Regions from separate parts of the Halopseudomonas pelagia genome, predicted to be linked through region 1. Evidence: predicted binding sites of a transcription regulator. Region 1 holds the regulator's gene; each other region holds the start of a gene.
The links. The regulator LexA, encoded in region 1, represses DNA repair genes until DNA is damaged. The targets are predictions, from matches to a motif close to CTGTNTNNNNANACAG.
Positions count from the first base shown of each region.

Region 2: recA (recombinase RecA) is a predicted target of LexA. The motif match lies at 2,666-2,681, and genes of this name have one in related genera.
Region 3: recN (DNA repair protein RecN) is a predicted target of LexA. The motif match lies at 1,742-1,757, and genes of this name have one in related genera.

Region 1 is NZ_CP033116.1:3,012,428-3,016,518, reverse strand. Features, by position in the region: gene topA (type I DNA topoisomerase) at 1-38, shown strand, start outside; gene EAO82_RS14105 (DUF6586 family protein) at 50-559, shown strand; gene EAO82_RS14100 (hypothetical protein) at 622-855, shown strand; gene sulA (SOS-induced cell division inhibitor SulA) at 982-1,515, opposite strand; gene lexA (transcriptional repressor LexA) at 1,527-2,135, opposite strand; gene EAO82_RS14085 (TetR/AcrR family transcriptional regulator) at 2,375-3,064, shown strand; gene EAO82_RS14080 (L,D-transpeptidase family protein) at 3,162-3,647, shown strand; gene nagZ (beta-N-acetylhexosaminidase) at 3,715-4,091, shown strand, end outside.
Region 2 is NZ_CP033116.1:1,444,964-1,449,054, forward strand. Features, by position in the region: gene mutS (DNA mismatch repair protein MutS) at 1-1,990, opposite strand, end outside; gene EAO82_RS06845 (CinA family protein) at 2,102-2,623, shown strand; gene recA (recombinase RecA) at 2,770-3,816, shown strand; gene EAO82_RS06855 (regulatory protein RecX) at 3,828-4,091, shown strand, end outside.
Region 3 is NZ_CP033116.1:918,931-923,021, reverse strand. Features, by position in the region: gene dnaK (molecular chaperone DnaK) at 1-920, opposite strand, end outside; gene grpE (nucleotide exchange factor GrpE) at 1,009-1,587, opposite strand; gene recN (DNA repair protein RecN) at 1,779-3,449, shown strand; gene fur (ferric iron uptake transcriptional regulator) at 3,470-3,877, opposite strand; gene EAO82_RS04375 (outer membrane protein assembly factor BamE) at 3,970-4,091, shown strand, end outside.

The sequences.
Region 1 (4,091 bases):
ATGGTCGGCCAAAAGCCAAGGCTAAGGCCAAAGGTTGAGGTGATACGTCATGGCCAATGAAGTCTATACCCGTAGCAACCAGGCATTGTTCTTTGCCCGCATGGCGATTGATGCCTGGGTCGATGCGAGCGAGTCAGGTGCAGTCAACGCTGTCAGCCTGGTCCGTTACCATCGTGAACATGCGCTCTTTCACCTTTACCGTGGTGTGCTCGCCATGGCGCATGAGGTGGCTGACCGTTACCGCTGGCCGCTGATGGATGTGCGCACGGTGGAGCAGGTGTTGACGACCCAGGTGGCTGAACGTTTTCCAGGTCCTGAGCTGGCTGAGTTGACAGAGTTGGCCCAGGCTGGCGATAGCTGGCTGGGACGTCTGTTGGCAGGCTGGCAGCAGCTACATATGCCGCCGAAACCCGAAGAGAGCAAGCCGCAAGACAGCAGCCTGATCGCCAGCAGCGCAGTCAAGAGTGATCGTCAATGGGATCTGGAGGATGCGCGCGAAGCGCATGCAGCATTGGCTGAGCGGTTGAGTTGTTACCGGGAGGGTATGCTGGAGTGGTAGCTCGAACTGTGACAGTTCATCGTCTGTGATAAACTGCGCGGCCATTTAACAGGAGACCCTAAATGCCATCACCTTTTCTCGAAATCGTGGAATTGGCTAACGGCAAGGTAGCCTTGCGCCGCTCGGATGAAGATGCCGAACCACTGGTGATCATCGAGTTTTCTGCCGACGCCCGCGAATATCTGCAGGGCCATCATATAGACGTGGCCAAAGCCATGATCAGTGCCGGCATGCAGGTCGCTGGCCAAGTGATGGAAGATGGCGAGCCGCACGATGAAAATCGCATTCTGCACTGAGCTAGTCAGCTGGCCTAGCAACTAAGCCGGGTATGGCCTAAGCATCTAGCTGGTCATGCCTGGGCAATGCCTGGGTTCTGCATGGCCAGCAGCCGCTGTCCATGTTTCTACCTATTCTTCTACTTCTCAAGCCGCCAAACACATGCCCAGGCGAATGTTCAGGCTACGGCACTGGCCATCGCGCGCGGCACGGGTGAGTCTGTTGTTGGTCACAACCTGCTGACCCTCATCCGACATCCAGCTGACTACGGTATGGCTACAGCCCAGACGCAGTAGTTCGCAGCACAACTCCAGGCTATCCATGCCGCGCTTCGCCCGGACAATCAAAATGCGCTCAGGATCCAGACCGGCATTGCGCAGCCAGTGATGGCTGACTGCTTCTGGCGGATCAAGCAGTGTCAGCCAGCCAGGAGCTTGCGCCTGACTCAGATCACGCAGTACAGGTGCCAGCCATTGCAGGCATTGCCCAGGGGCGCCATTGAGGGCTATTTCGCTGAAGCCAGTCTCCACTGCGGCACTTTCTACCGTCGCCGCTTCGGCAGGTTTTTTCGCAGAAACCACCTTGGCTGGCCCGGCGTAACGCGATGCCATCAGGGCGTTGTGAAACAGTTCTGCCTGAACCAGCGGGCCGGGATGATGAGGATGACGGGAATATTGCATGATTAACCCCTTTAGCGGCGTATGACGCCGACACTCAAGCCTTCGATAGTAAGTTCCTGTTCGCCCAGATCGACTTCAATCGGGGCGAAATCCGGATTTTCGGCAAACAGCGAGACCTTGCGGCCCTGCTTGTGAAAGCGTTTTACCGTGACCTCATCACCAATACGGGCGACAACGATCTGGCCATTGCGCGCGACGGCGGTGCGGTGTACCGCGAGCAGATCGCCATCCAGAATGCCGATGTCGCGCATACTCATGCCCTGTACGCGGAGCAAGTAGTCTGCGCGGGGCTGAAAGAAGCCGGGATCGATCTGGCAGTGATCTTCGATATTTTCCAGCGCCAGGACAGGGGCACCGGCCGCCACACGACCTATAACCGGAAGGCGGCCCTCAGGGGCTTCGTCATCCTGATCGGGCAGGCGGATGCCGCGTGATGCGCCGGGAATCATTTCAATCGCACCCTTGCGCGCCAAGGCGCGCAAGTGATCCTCTGCCGCATTGGGCGATTTGAAACCCAGCACCTTGGCGATATCGACACGGGTAGGTGGATAGCCGTTGGCATCCATATACTCTTTGATGAAGGCCAATATCTGCTGTTGACGTGCGGTCAGTTTTTGCATCCGTCCCTACCTGTGTTTTTATACAGTAGCTGTGATTATATACAGTTGTTTTGGTTGAGCAAGACCTTGCGCACAATTTGCTGTTGTTTTAGTGAAACGGGAAGGTTATACAAAGAAGCGGTTGCGTGAAGATGATCACTGGTAGCTCATGCCGCTGGCCCCGAGTCACCGTGATGCTTGACACTCAATGCGTTTGAAACGTATGTTTCAAACAATTGTTTATTCGTGGATGTCAGCACATGGCCCAATCTGAAACTGTTGAACGTATTCTGGACGCCGCCGAGCAGTTGTTCGCCGAGAAGGGTTTTGCGGAAACTTCACTGAGGCTAATTACCAGCAAGGCCGGCGTTAACCTGGCGGCGGTGAATTATCACTTCGGCTCCAAGAAAGCGTTGATTCAGGCGGTATTCGTGCGTTTCCTCAACCCCTTCGTCGGCAGTCTGGAGCAGCAACTGGACCGGCATCAGCGCGAAGGTGACCTGGCCGAGCTCAGTCTTGAGCAGCTGTTGGAAATGCTGGTGCGCCAGGCGTTGACAGTCAAACCACGTAGCGGCAACGATCTGTCGATTTTCATGCGCCTGCTGGGCCTGGCGTTCAGCCAGAGCCAGGGGCATCTGCGTAAATACCTGAGTGAGGTGTACGGCAAGGTATTTCAGCGTTACATGCAGCTGGTGTTGGCCGCTGCTCCGCAGTTGCCGCCCCGTGAGCTGTTCTGGCGAGTGCATTTCATGCTGGGTAGTGCGGCCTTTACCATGTCGAGCATGAAAGCCTTGCGGGCCATTGCCGAAGCCGAATTCGATGTGCATACCGGCATTGATGACGTTCTCAAGTTGATGGTGCCTTTCCTGGCTGCCGGCATGCGCGCTGATAGCGGTATGGCGGGTCTTGCCAGTGCAGCCCCGCGTGGCACCGAACTGGAGCGCGCCTGAGTTATTTCCCACCCTAGCGTGTCGATGCCCTGCTGATTGCATGTTCCTTCCAAATCGCTGATCCGTTATCGTGTGCACTCTTTGAGCGGAGTTGCTTATGATGCTGGACCTCATCGACATCTCACTTGCCGCGCAGCGGCTGACCGGGTACGCAGGTGGCCGCGTCCTGTGTGAATTTCCTGTGTCCACAGCGCTTAACGGCGCTGGCGAGTTGAATGGCTCTGGCTGCACCCCGCGTGGCCGCCATAGGGTGCGTGCGCGCATAGGGGCAGGGCAGCCTGAGGGTTCTGTGTTTATTGGCCGCCGTCCTACCGGTGAGGTCTGGACCCCGGCACTGACCAAGCAGCATCCGCAGCGCGACTGGATACTGAGTCGTATCCTCTGGTTGTGCGGCGAGCAGCCTGGCTTCAATCGCGGCGGCAATTGCGACTCGCAACGACGTTATATCTATATTCACGGTACGCCTGACGACCAACCTATGGGCGTGCCGCTGTCACACGGGTGTGTACGCATGCGTAATGCCGATGTGTTGAAACTTTTCGATCTGACTCCCGCGGGATGTCAGGTAATGATTACCGGGTAGTGCGGTTAGTACTGCCTGAGCCCCCTTTGAATCGCTGGAGAAACCCCTGTTGAACATTGGCACCCTGATGCTTGATTTCGCCGGTACCACACTGGATTCCACTGATCGTCAGCTGCTGCGCCAGCCGGAAGTGGGGGGCATGATTCTGTTTGCCCGCAATACCGAATCGCCTGGCCAGGTACGCGAGTTGATCAAGTCTGTAAGGGCGGTGCGACCAGACATGCTGATGGCGATCGACCAGGAGGGCGGGCGTGTTCAGCGCTTGCGTCGCGATGTGCTCAAGCTGCCGGCGCTGGGCCGTATCGCCGCGCTCGATGCTGAGCATGCCGAACGTGCAGCCTACAGCGCCGCCTGGCTGATGGCCTGGGAGATGCTCTCATGTGGTCTGGACATCAGTTTCGCGCCGGTACTCGATCTGGACTACGGCCGCAGTCAGGTTATCGG
Region 2 (4,091 bases), 1.6 Mb from region 1:
CGTCACTGGAGCCAATACGAGTGAAAATGCGATCGACCAGCGACAGCTCCGCTGCCTGAGCGGGCACATAGCTGCCGATATGCGCTAGCAACACGATCAGCGCGGTCTGGCGCATGTAGGTCGATTTACCGCCCATGTTCGGGCCAGTGATGATCAGCATCCGCGTATCTGGATCGAGCAGCAGGTCGTTAGCCACAAAGGGACCGTCCAGCACCTGTTCCACCACCGGGTGGCGGCCTTGCTGGATGTGCATCTGCGAGCCCTCGATAAACTGCGGGCGGCAATAATCCAGCGTGCTGGCGCGCTCACTCAGGGTAGCCAGCACATCCAGTTCGGCGAGGCTGCTGGCGGTGTCTTGCAGCGCAGCAAGGTCTAGGTTGATCCGGTCGATCAGTTCCTCATAAAGCGACTTCTCTCTGGCCAGCGCACGGCTGCGTGCTGACAGGGCCTTGTCTTCAAAGGTTTTCAGTTCCGGCGTGATAAAGCGTTCGGCGCCCTTGAGCGTCTGCCGCCGTATGTAATCCGCCGGGGCCTGGGCCGACTGGCCGCGTGACAGTTCGATAAAGTAGCCATGCACCCGGTTGTAGCCGACCTTCAGGGTGGAGAGACCGGTCCGCTCACGCTCGCGGTTTTCCAGATCGATCAGATACTGGCCGGCGTTCTCGCTGATATTTTGCAGCTCATCGAGTTCTGCATCGTAACCGGGCTTGATCACGCCGCCATCGCGAATCACTGCCGGCGGGTTTTCTATCACCGCTCGTTCAAGTAGCTCGGCCAGTTCTGGGTAGGTGCCGACCTGCTCAGCCAAACGGCGCAGGTGAGCGGTGTCTAACGGCTGCAACGCGGTTTGCAGGCTGGGCAGGGTAGCCAGCGCATCACGCAGGCGTGCCAGATCACGAGGACGCGCTGAGCGCAGCGCAATGCGCGCCAGTATCCGCTCAATGTCGCCAATGCCCTTGAGTACCGGTTGCAGCTCCTCATGGTAGTGCTGTTCCAGCAGTGTGCTGATGCTGCCTTGGCGCGATTGCAATACCGCCATATCGCGCAATGGGCGATTCAGCCAGCGGCACAGCAGGCGGCTACCCATTGCGGTAGCGGTGTGGTCCAGTACATCCAGCAATGTGTTGTCGCGACCGCCGGACAGGTTGCAATCGATTTCCAGATTGCGTCGGCTGGCGCTGTCGATAATGACGCTGTCTTCGAATCGTTCCAGCGTCAGCGCGCGAATATGCGGCAGGGCGGTGCGCTGGGTTTCCTTGGCGTAGCTCATCAGCGCACCGGCGGCGCCCAGGCCCAGCTTCAGATCCTGGCAGCCAAAGCCGACCAGATCCTTGGTGCCGAATTGTTGAGTCAGTGATTTGAATGCACTGTCGCGATCAAACTCCCAGGGCGCGCGGCGACGTACCGCGCGGCGGCGCTCGATCGGCGTGTTGCTTTCCCAGTCATCGGGGATCAGCAGTTCAGCAGGCGCCAAACGCTCCAGTTCGCCGAGCAGGGTTTCCCAGCCAGCCAGCTCCATGACGCAGAAACGCCCGCTGTTGATATCCAGCGTGGCCAGGCCAAAGCCGCGTTCGCTGCCTACCAGGGCTGCCAGCAGGTTGTCGCGCCGTTCATCGAGCAAGGCTTCATCGCTGACCGTGCCGGGGGTAAGTATGCGAACTACCTGGCGTTCTACCGGTCCCTTGCTGGTAGCCGGATCGCCGATCTGTTCGCAGATCGCCACCGACTCGCCGAGCTTGACCAGCCTGGCGAGGTAGCCTTCGGCGGCATGGTAGGGGATACCGGCCATTGGAATGGGTTGCCCACCTGACTGTCCGCGGGCGGTCAGGGTAATATCCAGCAGTCTGGCGGCCTTTTTCGCATCGTCGAAAAACAGCTCGTAGAAATCGCCCATGCGATAGAACAGCAACTGTTCGGGATGATGCTGTTTGAGCCCAAAATATTGTTGCATCATGGGTGTGTGGCTGGCGGATTTCTCGGCGCGGCTCATGCAATTCCCTGGTCTGTGGTAGGCATAGGTATATAGATGGTCGAACAACTGGCCGCCTAGTCTACGCAAAGCGTGGCCAGCTTTTAAGCGCAAAATTAAGAGGTAGATGGCATGTCTCAATATGACCCGTTGATCGACTCCGCTGCGGCCCGCCTGGGTAATGCATTGCGGCGTGAAGGGTTGTTGGTAACGGCGGCGGAATCCTGCACTGGCGGTGGCATTTGTGAGGCCATTACGCGAGTCAGCGGGAGCTCGGCGTGGTTTCACAGCGGTTTTGTCACCTACGCCAATCACAGCAAGGCACGTTGGTTGAACGTTAGCGAAGCAGATCTGGCCGCACATGGCGCGGTCAGCGAGCCGGTGGTCAGAGCCATGGCCCTGGGCGCGCTGGACGCGGCCGAGGCGGATCTGGCAGTAGCGGTCAGCGGTATCGCCGGCCCGGATGGCGGCTCGCCTGACAAGCCAGTAGGTACTGTCTGGTTTGCCTGGACGTCAAAGGGCGGCGAGACGCTGAGCCTGTGCAAGCGATTGCAGGGAAGCCGCCGTGAGGTACGCGCGCAAACCGTACTGCACGCGCTAGAGGGGCTGCTCAAGTTGATCGAACGACGCGCTGTGCGCCAGTCCTCAGGTTAACGAAACAAGGGGTAGGCGGCGGCAAACTTCTGTGGAATAATACTGACCATATATACAGTAGTTTTAGCAGAAGCTATTACCGCAGCTATTACAGACATTATCGTTGACCGAGCGCGCAGGCGCCCGCTACACCAAGAGGATGCACAATGGACGACAACAAGAAGAAGGCGCTTACTGCGGCTTTGAGTCAGATTGAACGTCAGTTTGGCAAGGGCGCGGTGATGCGCATGGGCGACCATGAGCGTATGGCCATCCCGTCGATTTCCACTGGCTCGCTGGGTCTGGATATCGCGCTGGGTCTGGGCGGTCTGCCCAGGGGGCGTGTGGTCGAAATCTACGGCCCGGAATCCTCGGGTAAGACCACGCTGACCTTGTCTGTTATTGCCCAGGCGCAAAAGCAAGGCGCCACCTGCGCCTTCGTCGATGCCGAGCACGCACTCGATCCCGAATACGCGGCCAAATTGGGCGTCAATGTCGATGATTTGCTGGTATCTCAGCCGGACACTGGTGAGCAGGCGCTGGAAATTACCGACATGCTGGTACGCTCCAATGCGGTTGACGTGATCATTATCGACTCGGTTGCTGCTCTGGTGCCCAAGGCTGAAATTGAAGGCGAGATGGGTGACCACCACGTTGGCGTGCAGGCTCGTTTGATGTCCCAAGCGCTGCGCAAGATCACCGGTAACATCAAGAATGCCAACTGTCTGGTGATCTTCATCAACCAGATTCGCATGAAGATCGGCGTGATGTTCGGTAACCCGGAGACCACTACCGGTGGTAACGCGCTGAAATTCTACTCTTCCGTCCGTTTGGACATCCGTCGTACCGGTGCGGTGAAGGAAGGCGATGAGGTAGTCGGCAGTGAAACCCGCGTCAAGGTGGTCAAGAACAAGGTCGCACCGCCGTTCCGCCAGGCCGAGTTCCAGATTCTGTATGGCTCGGGTATCTACCACAATGCCGAGATCATTGACCTAGGTGTGCAGATCGGCGAAATCGAAAAAGCCGGTGCCTGGTACAGCTACAAAGGCAGCAAGATCGGCCAGGGCAAGGCCAACGCCGCCAAATACATGGAAGAGAACCAGGCGATTGCCGACGAAATAGAAAAGGCCATTCGCGATAAATTGCTACCCAAGCCGGCCAACCCCAAGGCCACGGCAGCGGCTGAAGCCAGTGCTGACGCTGCTGCCGAGTAAGCTGTTCAGGCATGTTCGGTCGCACTCAGCTGGAAACGCCGCAGGAGGCACGCCGCAGCGCGCTGGATTTGCTCGCGCGGCGTGAGCACAGTCGCCGTGAAATGCTGCGCAAATTGCAGCAGCGCGGCGTTTCCGCAGCGGTGTGTGAAGTCACGCTGGATCAGCTTGAGGAAGATGGCCTGCTTAGCGATGAGCGCTTCTGCGAAGCCTACATCCATGCGCGCAGTCAGCGCGGCATAGGCCCCCAGCGGTTACGTGAAGAATTGCGTGAGCGA
Region 3 (4,091 bases), 2.1 Mb from region 1:
GATTCCAGCTTGGCACGGGTGACCTTGACCTGCAGGTGCTTGGGGCCTGTGGAGTCGGCAGTAATGTACGGCAGGTTGACGTCAGTCTGGCTACTGGAAGACAGCTCGATCTTGGCCTTCTCCGCCGCCTCTTTCAGCCGCTGCAATGCCAACGGATCGGTGTGCAGGTCAATGCCATTTTCTTTCTTGAATTCGTCTGCCAGGTAATCGATCAGACGCATGTCGAAATCTTCGCCACCCAGGAAGGTGTCACCGTTGGTGGCCAACACTTCAAACTGGTGCTCGCCATCAACTTCGGCAATTTCGATCACGGAGACGTCGAAGGTACCGCCACCCAGGTCGTATACGACGATGGTGGAGTCGCCACGGGATTTATCCATACCGTAGGCCAGCGCGGCAGCAGTCGGCTCGTTGATGATCCGCTTGACGTCCAGACCAGCGATACGGCCGGCGTCTTTGGTCGCCTGACGCTGGCTGTCGTTGAAGTAGGCCGGTACGGTGATAACCGCTTCAGTCACAGCCTCGCCCAGGTAATCCTCGGCAGTCTTCTTCATTTTTTTCAGCACTTCGGCAGAAATCTGCGGAGGTGCCATTTTCTCGCCCTTCACTTCGACCCAGGCATCACCATTGTCAGCCTTGACGATCTTGTAAGGGACCAGCTTGATATCTTTCTGGACCACTTCTTCTTCGAAACGACGGCCGATCAGACGCTTGACCGCGTTCAAGGTGTTCTGCGGGTTGGTCACCGATTGACGCTTGGCGGACTGGCCGACCAGCGTTTCGCCGTCGCCGGTGTAGGCCACGATCGAAGGAGTGGTGCGAGCGCCCTCAGCGTTCTCGATGACTTTGGCAACGCCATTTTCCATGATTGCAACGCAGGAGTTGGTAGTCCCCAGGTCGATACCGATAATCTTGCCCATATCTATTCTCCGATTAAACTTGCCGCGGATAACCGGCGGCACGGGTTAGTCTGTTCATGCACCCTTAATGGGGGCAGTGGAATTTATTTCAAGCCTGCTCATCAATCGATGGAGACGCCGGCTTGTCTGTCGGGGTCTTGCTGACCACGACCATGGCCGGGCGCAACAGACGACCATTGATGGTGTAGCCCTTTTGGAATACGCGAATAACGGTATTGGGTTCGACGCTATCGCGTTCCTCCATGGCCATCGCCTGATGCAGTTCCGGATTGAAGGGCTCGCCATGCGGCTCGACCGGAACGATCTGGAAGCGCGCTAGGGTTTCGGCAAACAGCTTCAGGGTCAGATCCATGCCATCGCGCATGGGTTTGATTGCCGGGTCGCTGGCATCGGACAACTCCATGCCGCGCTCAAGGCTGTCAACCACCGGCAGCAGCTCATTGGCGAAACGCTCAAGGGCAAACTTGTGCGCCTTTTCCACTTCCTGCTCCGCGCGGCGGCGGGCGTTCTGCACATCGGCAGCTGCCCGCAGAGCTTGATCCTGCGCGGCCGCCAACTGCTCTTCGAGGCTGGCAACCTGCGCTGCCAGATCGTCAGTTACCACGGTGTCCAACGCATCTTCAGCCAACTCATCGGTGGCCGGATCCTGTCTCTGTTCGTCTGCCATCTGTGTCTCCTGTTCTAGCAATCAGGCGGCATGCCGCCCTGTTGATCAATGTCTGCACCTTATATGGGGTCTTTAAATCAGGCTTCAAGGGTTGGAAAAACCAGAGTTCAGAAAAATCGCAAATTCCGGGCTCTTGTGAACAAAAGCCAAACTACTGTATAAATAACCAGACTGAAAACGGGAGCGCGGCCATGCTGGTACATCTTGCGGTGAACAATTACGCCATCGTCGATCACCTGGAACTGGAGCTAAGCAGCGGTATGACGGTCATCACCGGGGAAACCGGCGCTGGCAAGTCGATCATGCTGGATGCTCTGGCACTGACTCTGGGCGACCGCGCCGACAGCGGTGCCGTGCGTCCGGGTACCGACAAGGCGGATATTCTCGCCACCTTTGATATCAGTCAGATCCCTGAAGCCCAGGCCTGGCTGGATGAACGCGACCTGAACAGCGCGGACCAGCAGGTGATTCTGCGCCGGGTGATTACCGCCGAGGGTCGCTCGCGTGGCTATATTAATGGCAGCCCCTGCCCGCAGCAGGATCTGAAAGCGCTGGGCGAAATGCTCATCGACATTCACAGCCAGCATGAACACCAGTCACTGCTCAAGCCCGACACCCATCGCCGCCTGCTGGACGATTACACCGGCAGTACCGACCTCGCCCGCCAGGTGCAACTGGCCGCGCAGCGCTGCAAGCAGACCGAACAGGCACTGAAACAGGCCAGCGAAAAAGGTAATGAGCAGACTTCGCGCCTGCAACTGCTGACCTATCAACTGGAGGAACTGGACAACCTGAGCCTGCAGGAAGGCGAGCTGGACGAGCTGGAAAACGATCAACGCCAGTTGGCCAACGCCGAGCAGATCATGCAGTCCTGCCAGCATGTGATCAACCTGTGCAGCGAGAACGATAGCGGCAGCGTGCTGCATGCGCTGACCATCAGCCAGCAGCGGCTGGCGGCATTTCGCAGCAGCCATCACAGCCTGGAAGAAGCCGACGGCATGCTGGCCAGCGCGCAGATTCAGATTGAAGAGGCGGTGGGTGAGCTGACGCGTTATCTGGATCATTTCGAGGCCGACCCCGAGCGCCAACAACAGGTTGAAGAGCGTCTGGGCGCCATTTACGACCTGGCGCGCAAGCACAAGGTCAATCCGGATCAACTACCCGTACTGCAGCAGCAACTGATCGATGAACTGGAAAGCATGCAGCAGCAGGACGCTGATGCCGAGCGCCTGGCGGAGGAGCTGGAAGCCTACCGCGAACACTACCGGCAATTGGCAGACGAGCTGAGTGGCAAGCGTCAGGCTGGCGCCACCAAGCTGGAAGAGGCGGTGACGCGGGAGATTCAACAATTGGGTATGCCCGGCGGCCAGGTCAAGGTCCAGCTCAATACCCACGAAGCGCATAGCTGCCTGCCGCACGGCCGGGAAAGCGTCGAACTGCTGGTCAGCGCCAACCCCGGCCAACCAGCCAAACCGCTGGCCAAAGTGGCCTCCGGCGGTGAACTGTCGCGGATCAGCCTGGGCATCCAGGTATCTACCGCGCAGACCTCACGGGTGCCCACGTTGGTATTCGATGAAGTGGATGTGGGCATCGGCGGACCAACCGCGGAGATCGTCGGCAACCTGCTACGCCAACTTGGCGGCCACGGCCAGGTGCTGACGGTGACTCACTTGCCACAGGTCGCGGCGCAAGGGCATCAGCATCTGTTCGTACGCAAGGAGCAAGGTAAGGAGTCCACCAGCACTCGCATCGACAACCTGGACAAGGATGGACGGGTGCACGAAGTTGCGCGGATGCTGGGAGGTATCGATCTGACCGACGAGTCGCTCGCGCACGCGCGCAAGCTACTCTCGGCGGTATAGCTGGAACACGAAAAGGGTGCTTAGGCGCCCTTTTTCTTCACATACAGCACCAGATTGTGATCAACCATGTCGAAACCGTGTTCCTTGACGATTTCGCGCTGGCGACGCTCGATCTCGGCATCGAAGAATTCGATTACCTCACCGGTGTCAACGCAGACCATATGATCGTGGTGCTCGCCGTCGGCCAACTCGAACACGGCATGGCCGCCATCGAAGTTGTGGCGCACAACCAGGCCGGCCGACTCAAACTGCGTCAAGACGCGGTATACCGTGGCCAGGCCGACGTCTTCACCCGCTTCCATCAGGGCTTTGTATACGTCTTCCGCGCTCATATGGCGCTCAGGTGAGTGGTCCAGCATCTGCAAAATCTTGACGCGTGGCAGGGTGACCTTAAGGCCAGCTTTCCGAAGTTCTTGATTCTCAACCATGTCAGTTTCTCTTCAGCGCTTCGCAGGGCGGGATCTGTCGGGTATGATTCAGGGCCATTCAGCCATTTCACGATAGTGGATGTTACCACGCGATGCCAAATAGCTTATACCGAATCCTATGTATCCTGTTGTGTCTCTCCGTTCTGGGCCTCGCCGGCTGTAGCTTTCCCGGCGTTTACAAGATCGATGTCCAACAGGGCAACGTGGTCACCCA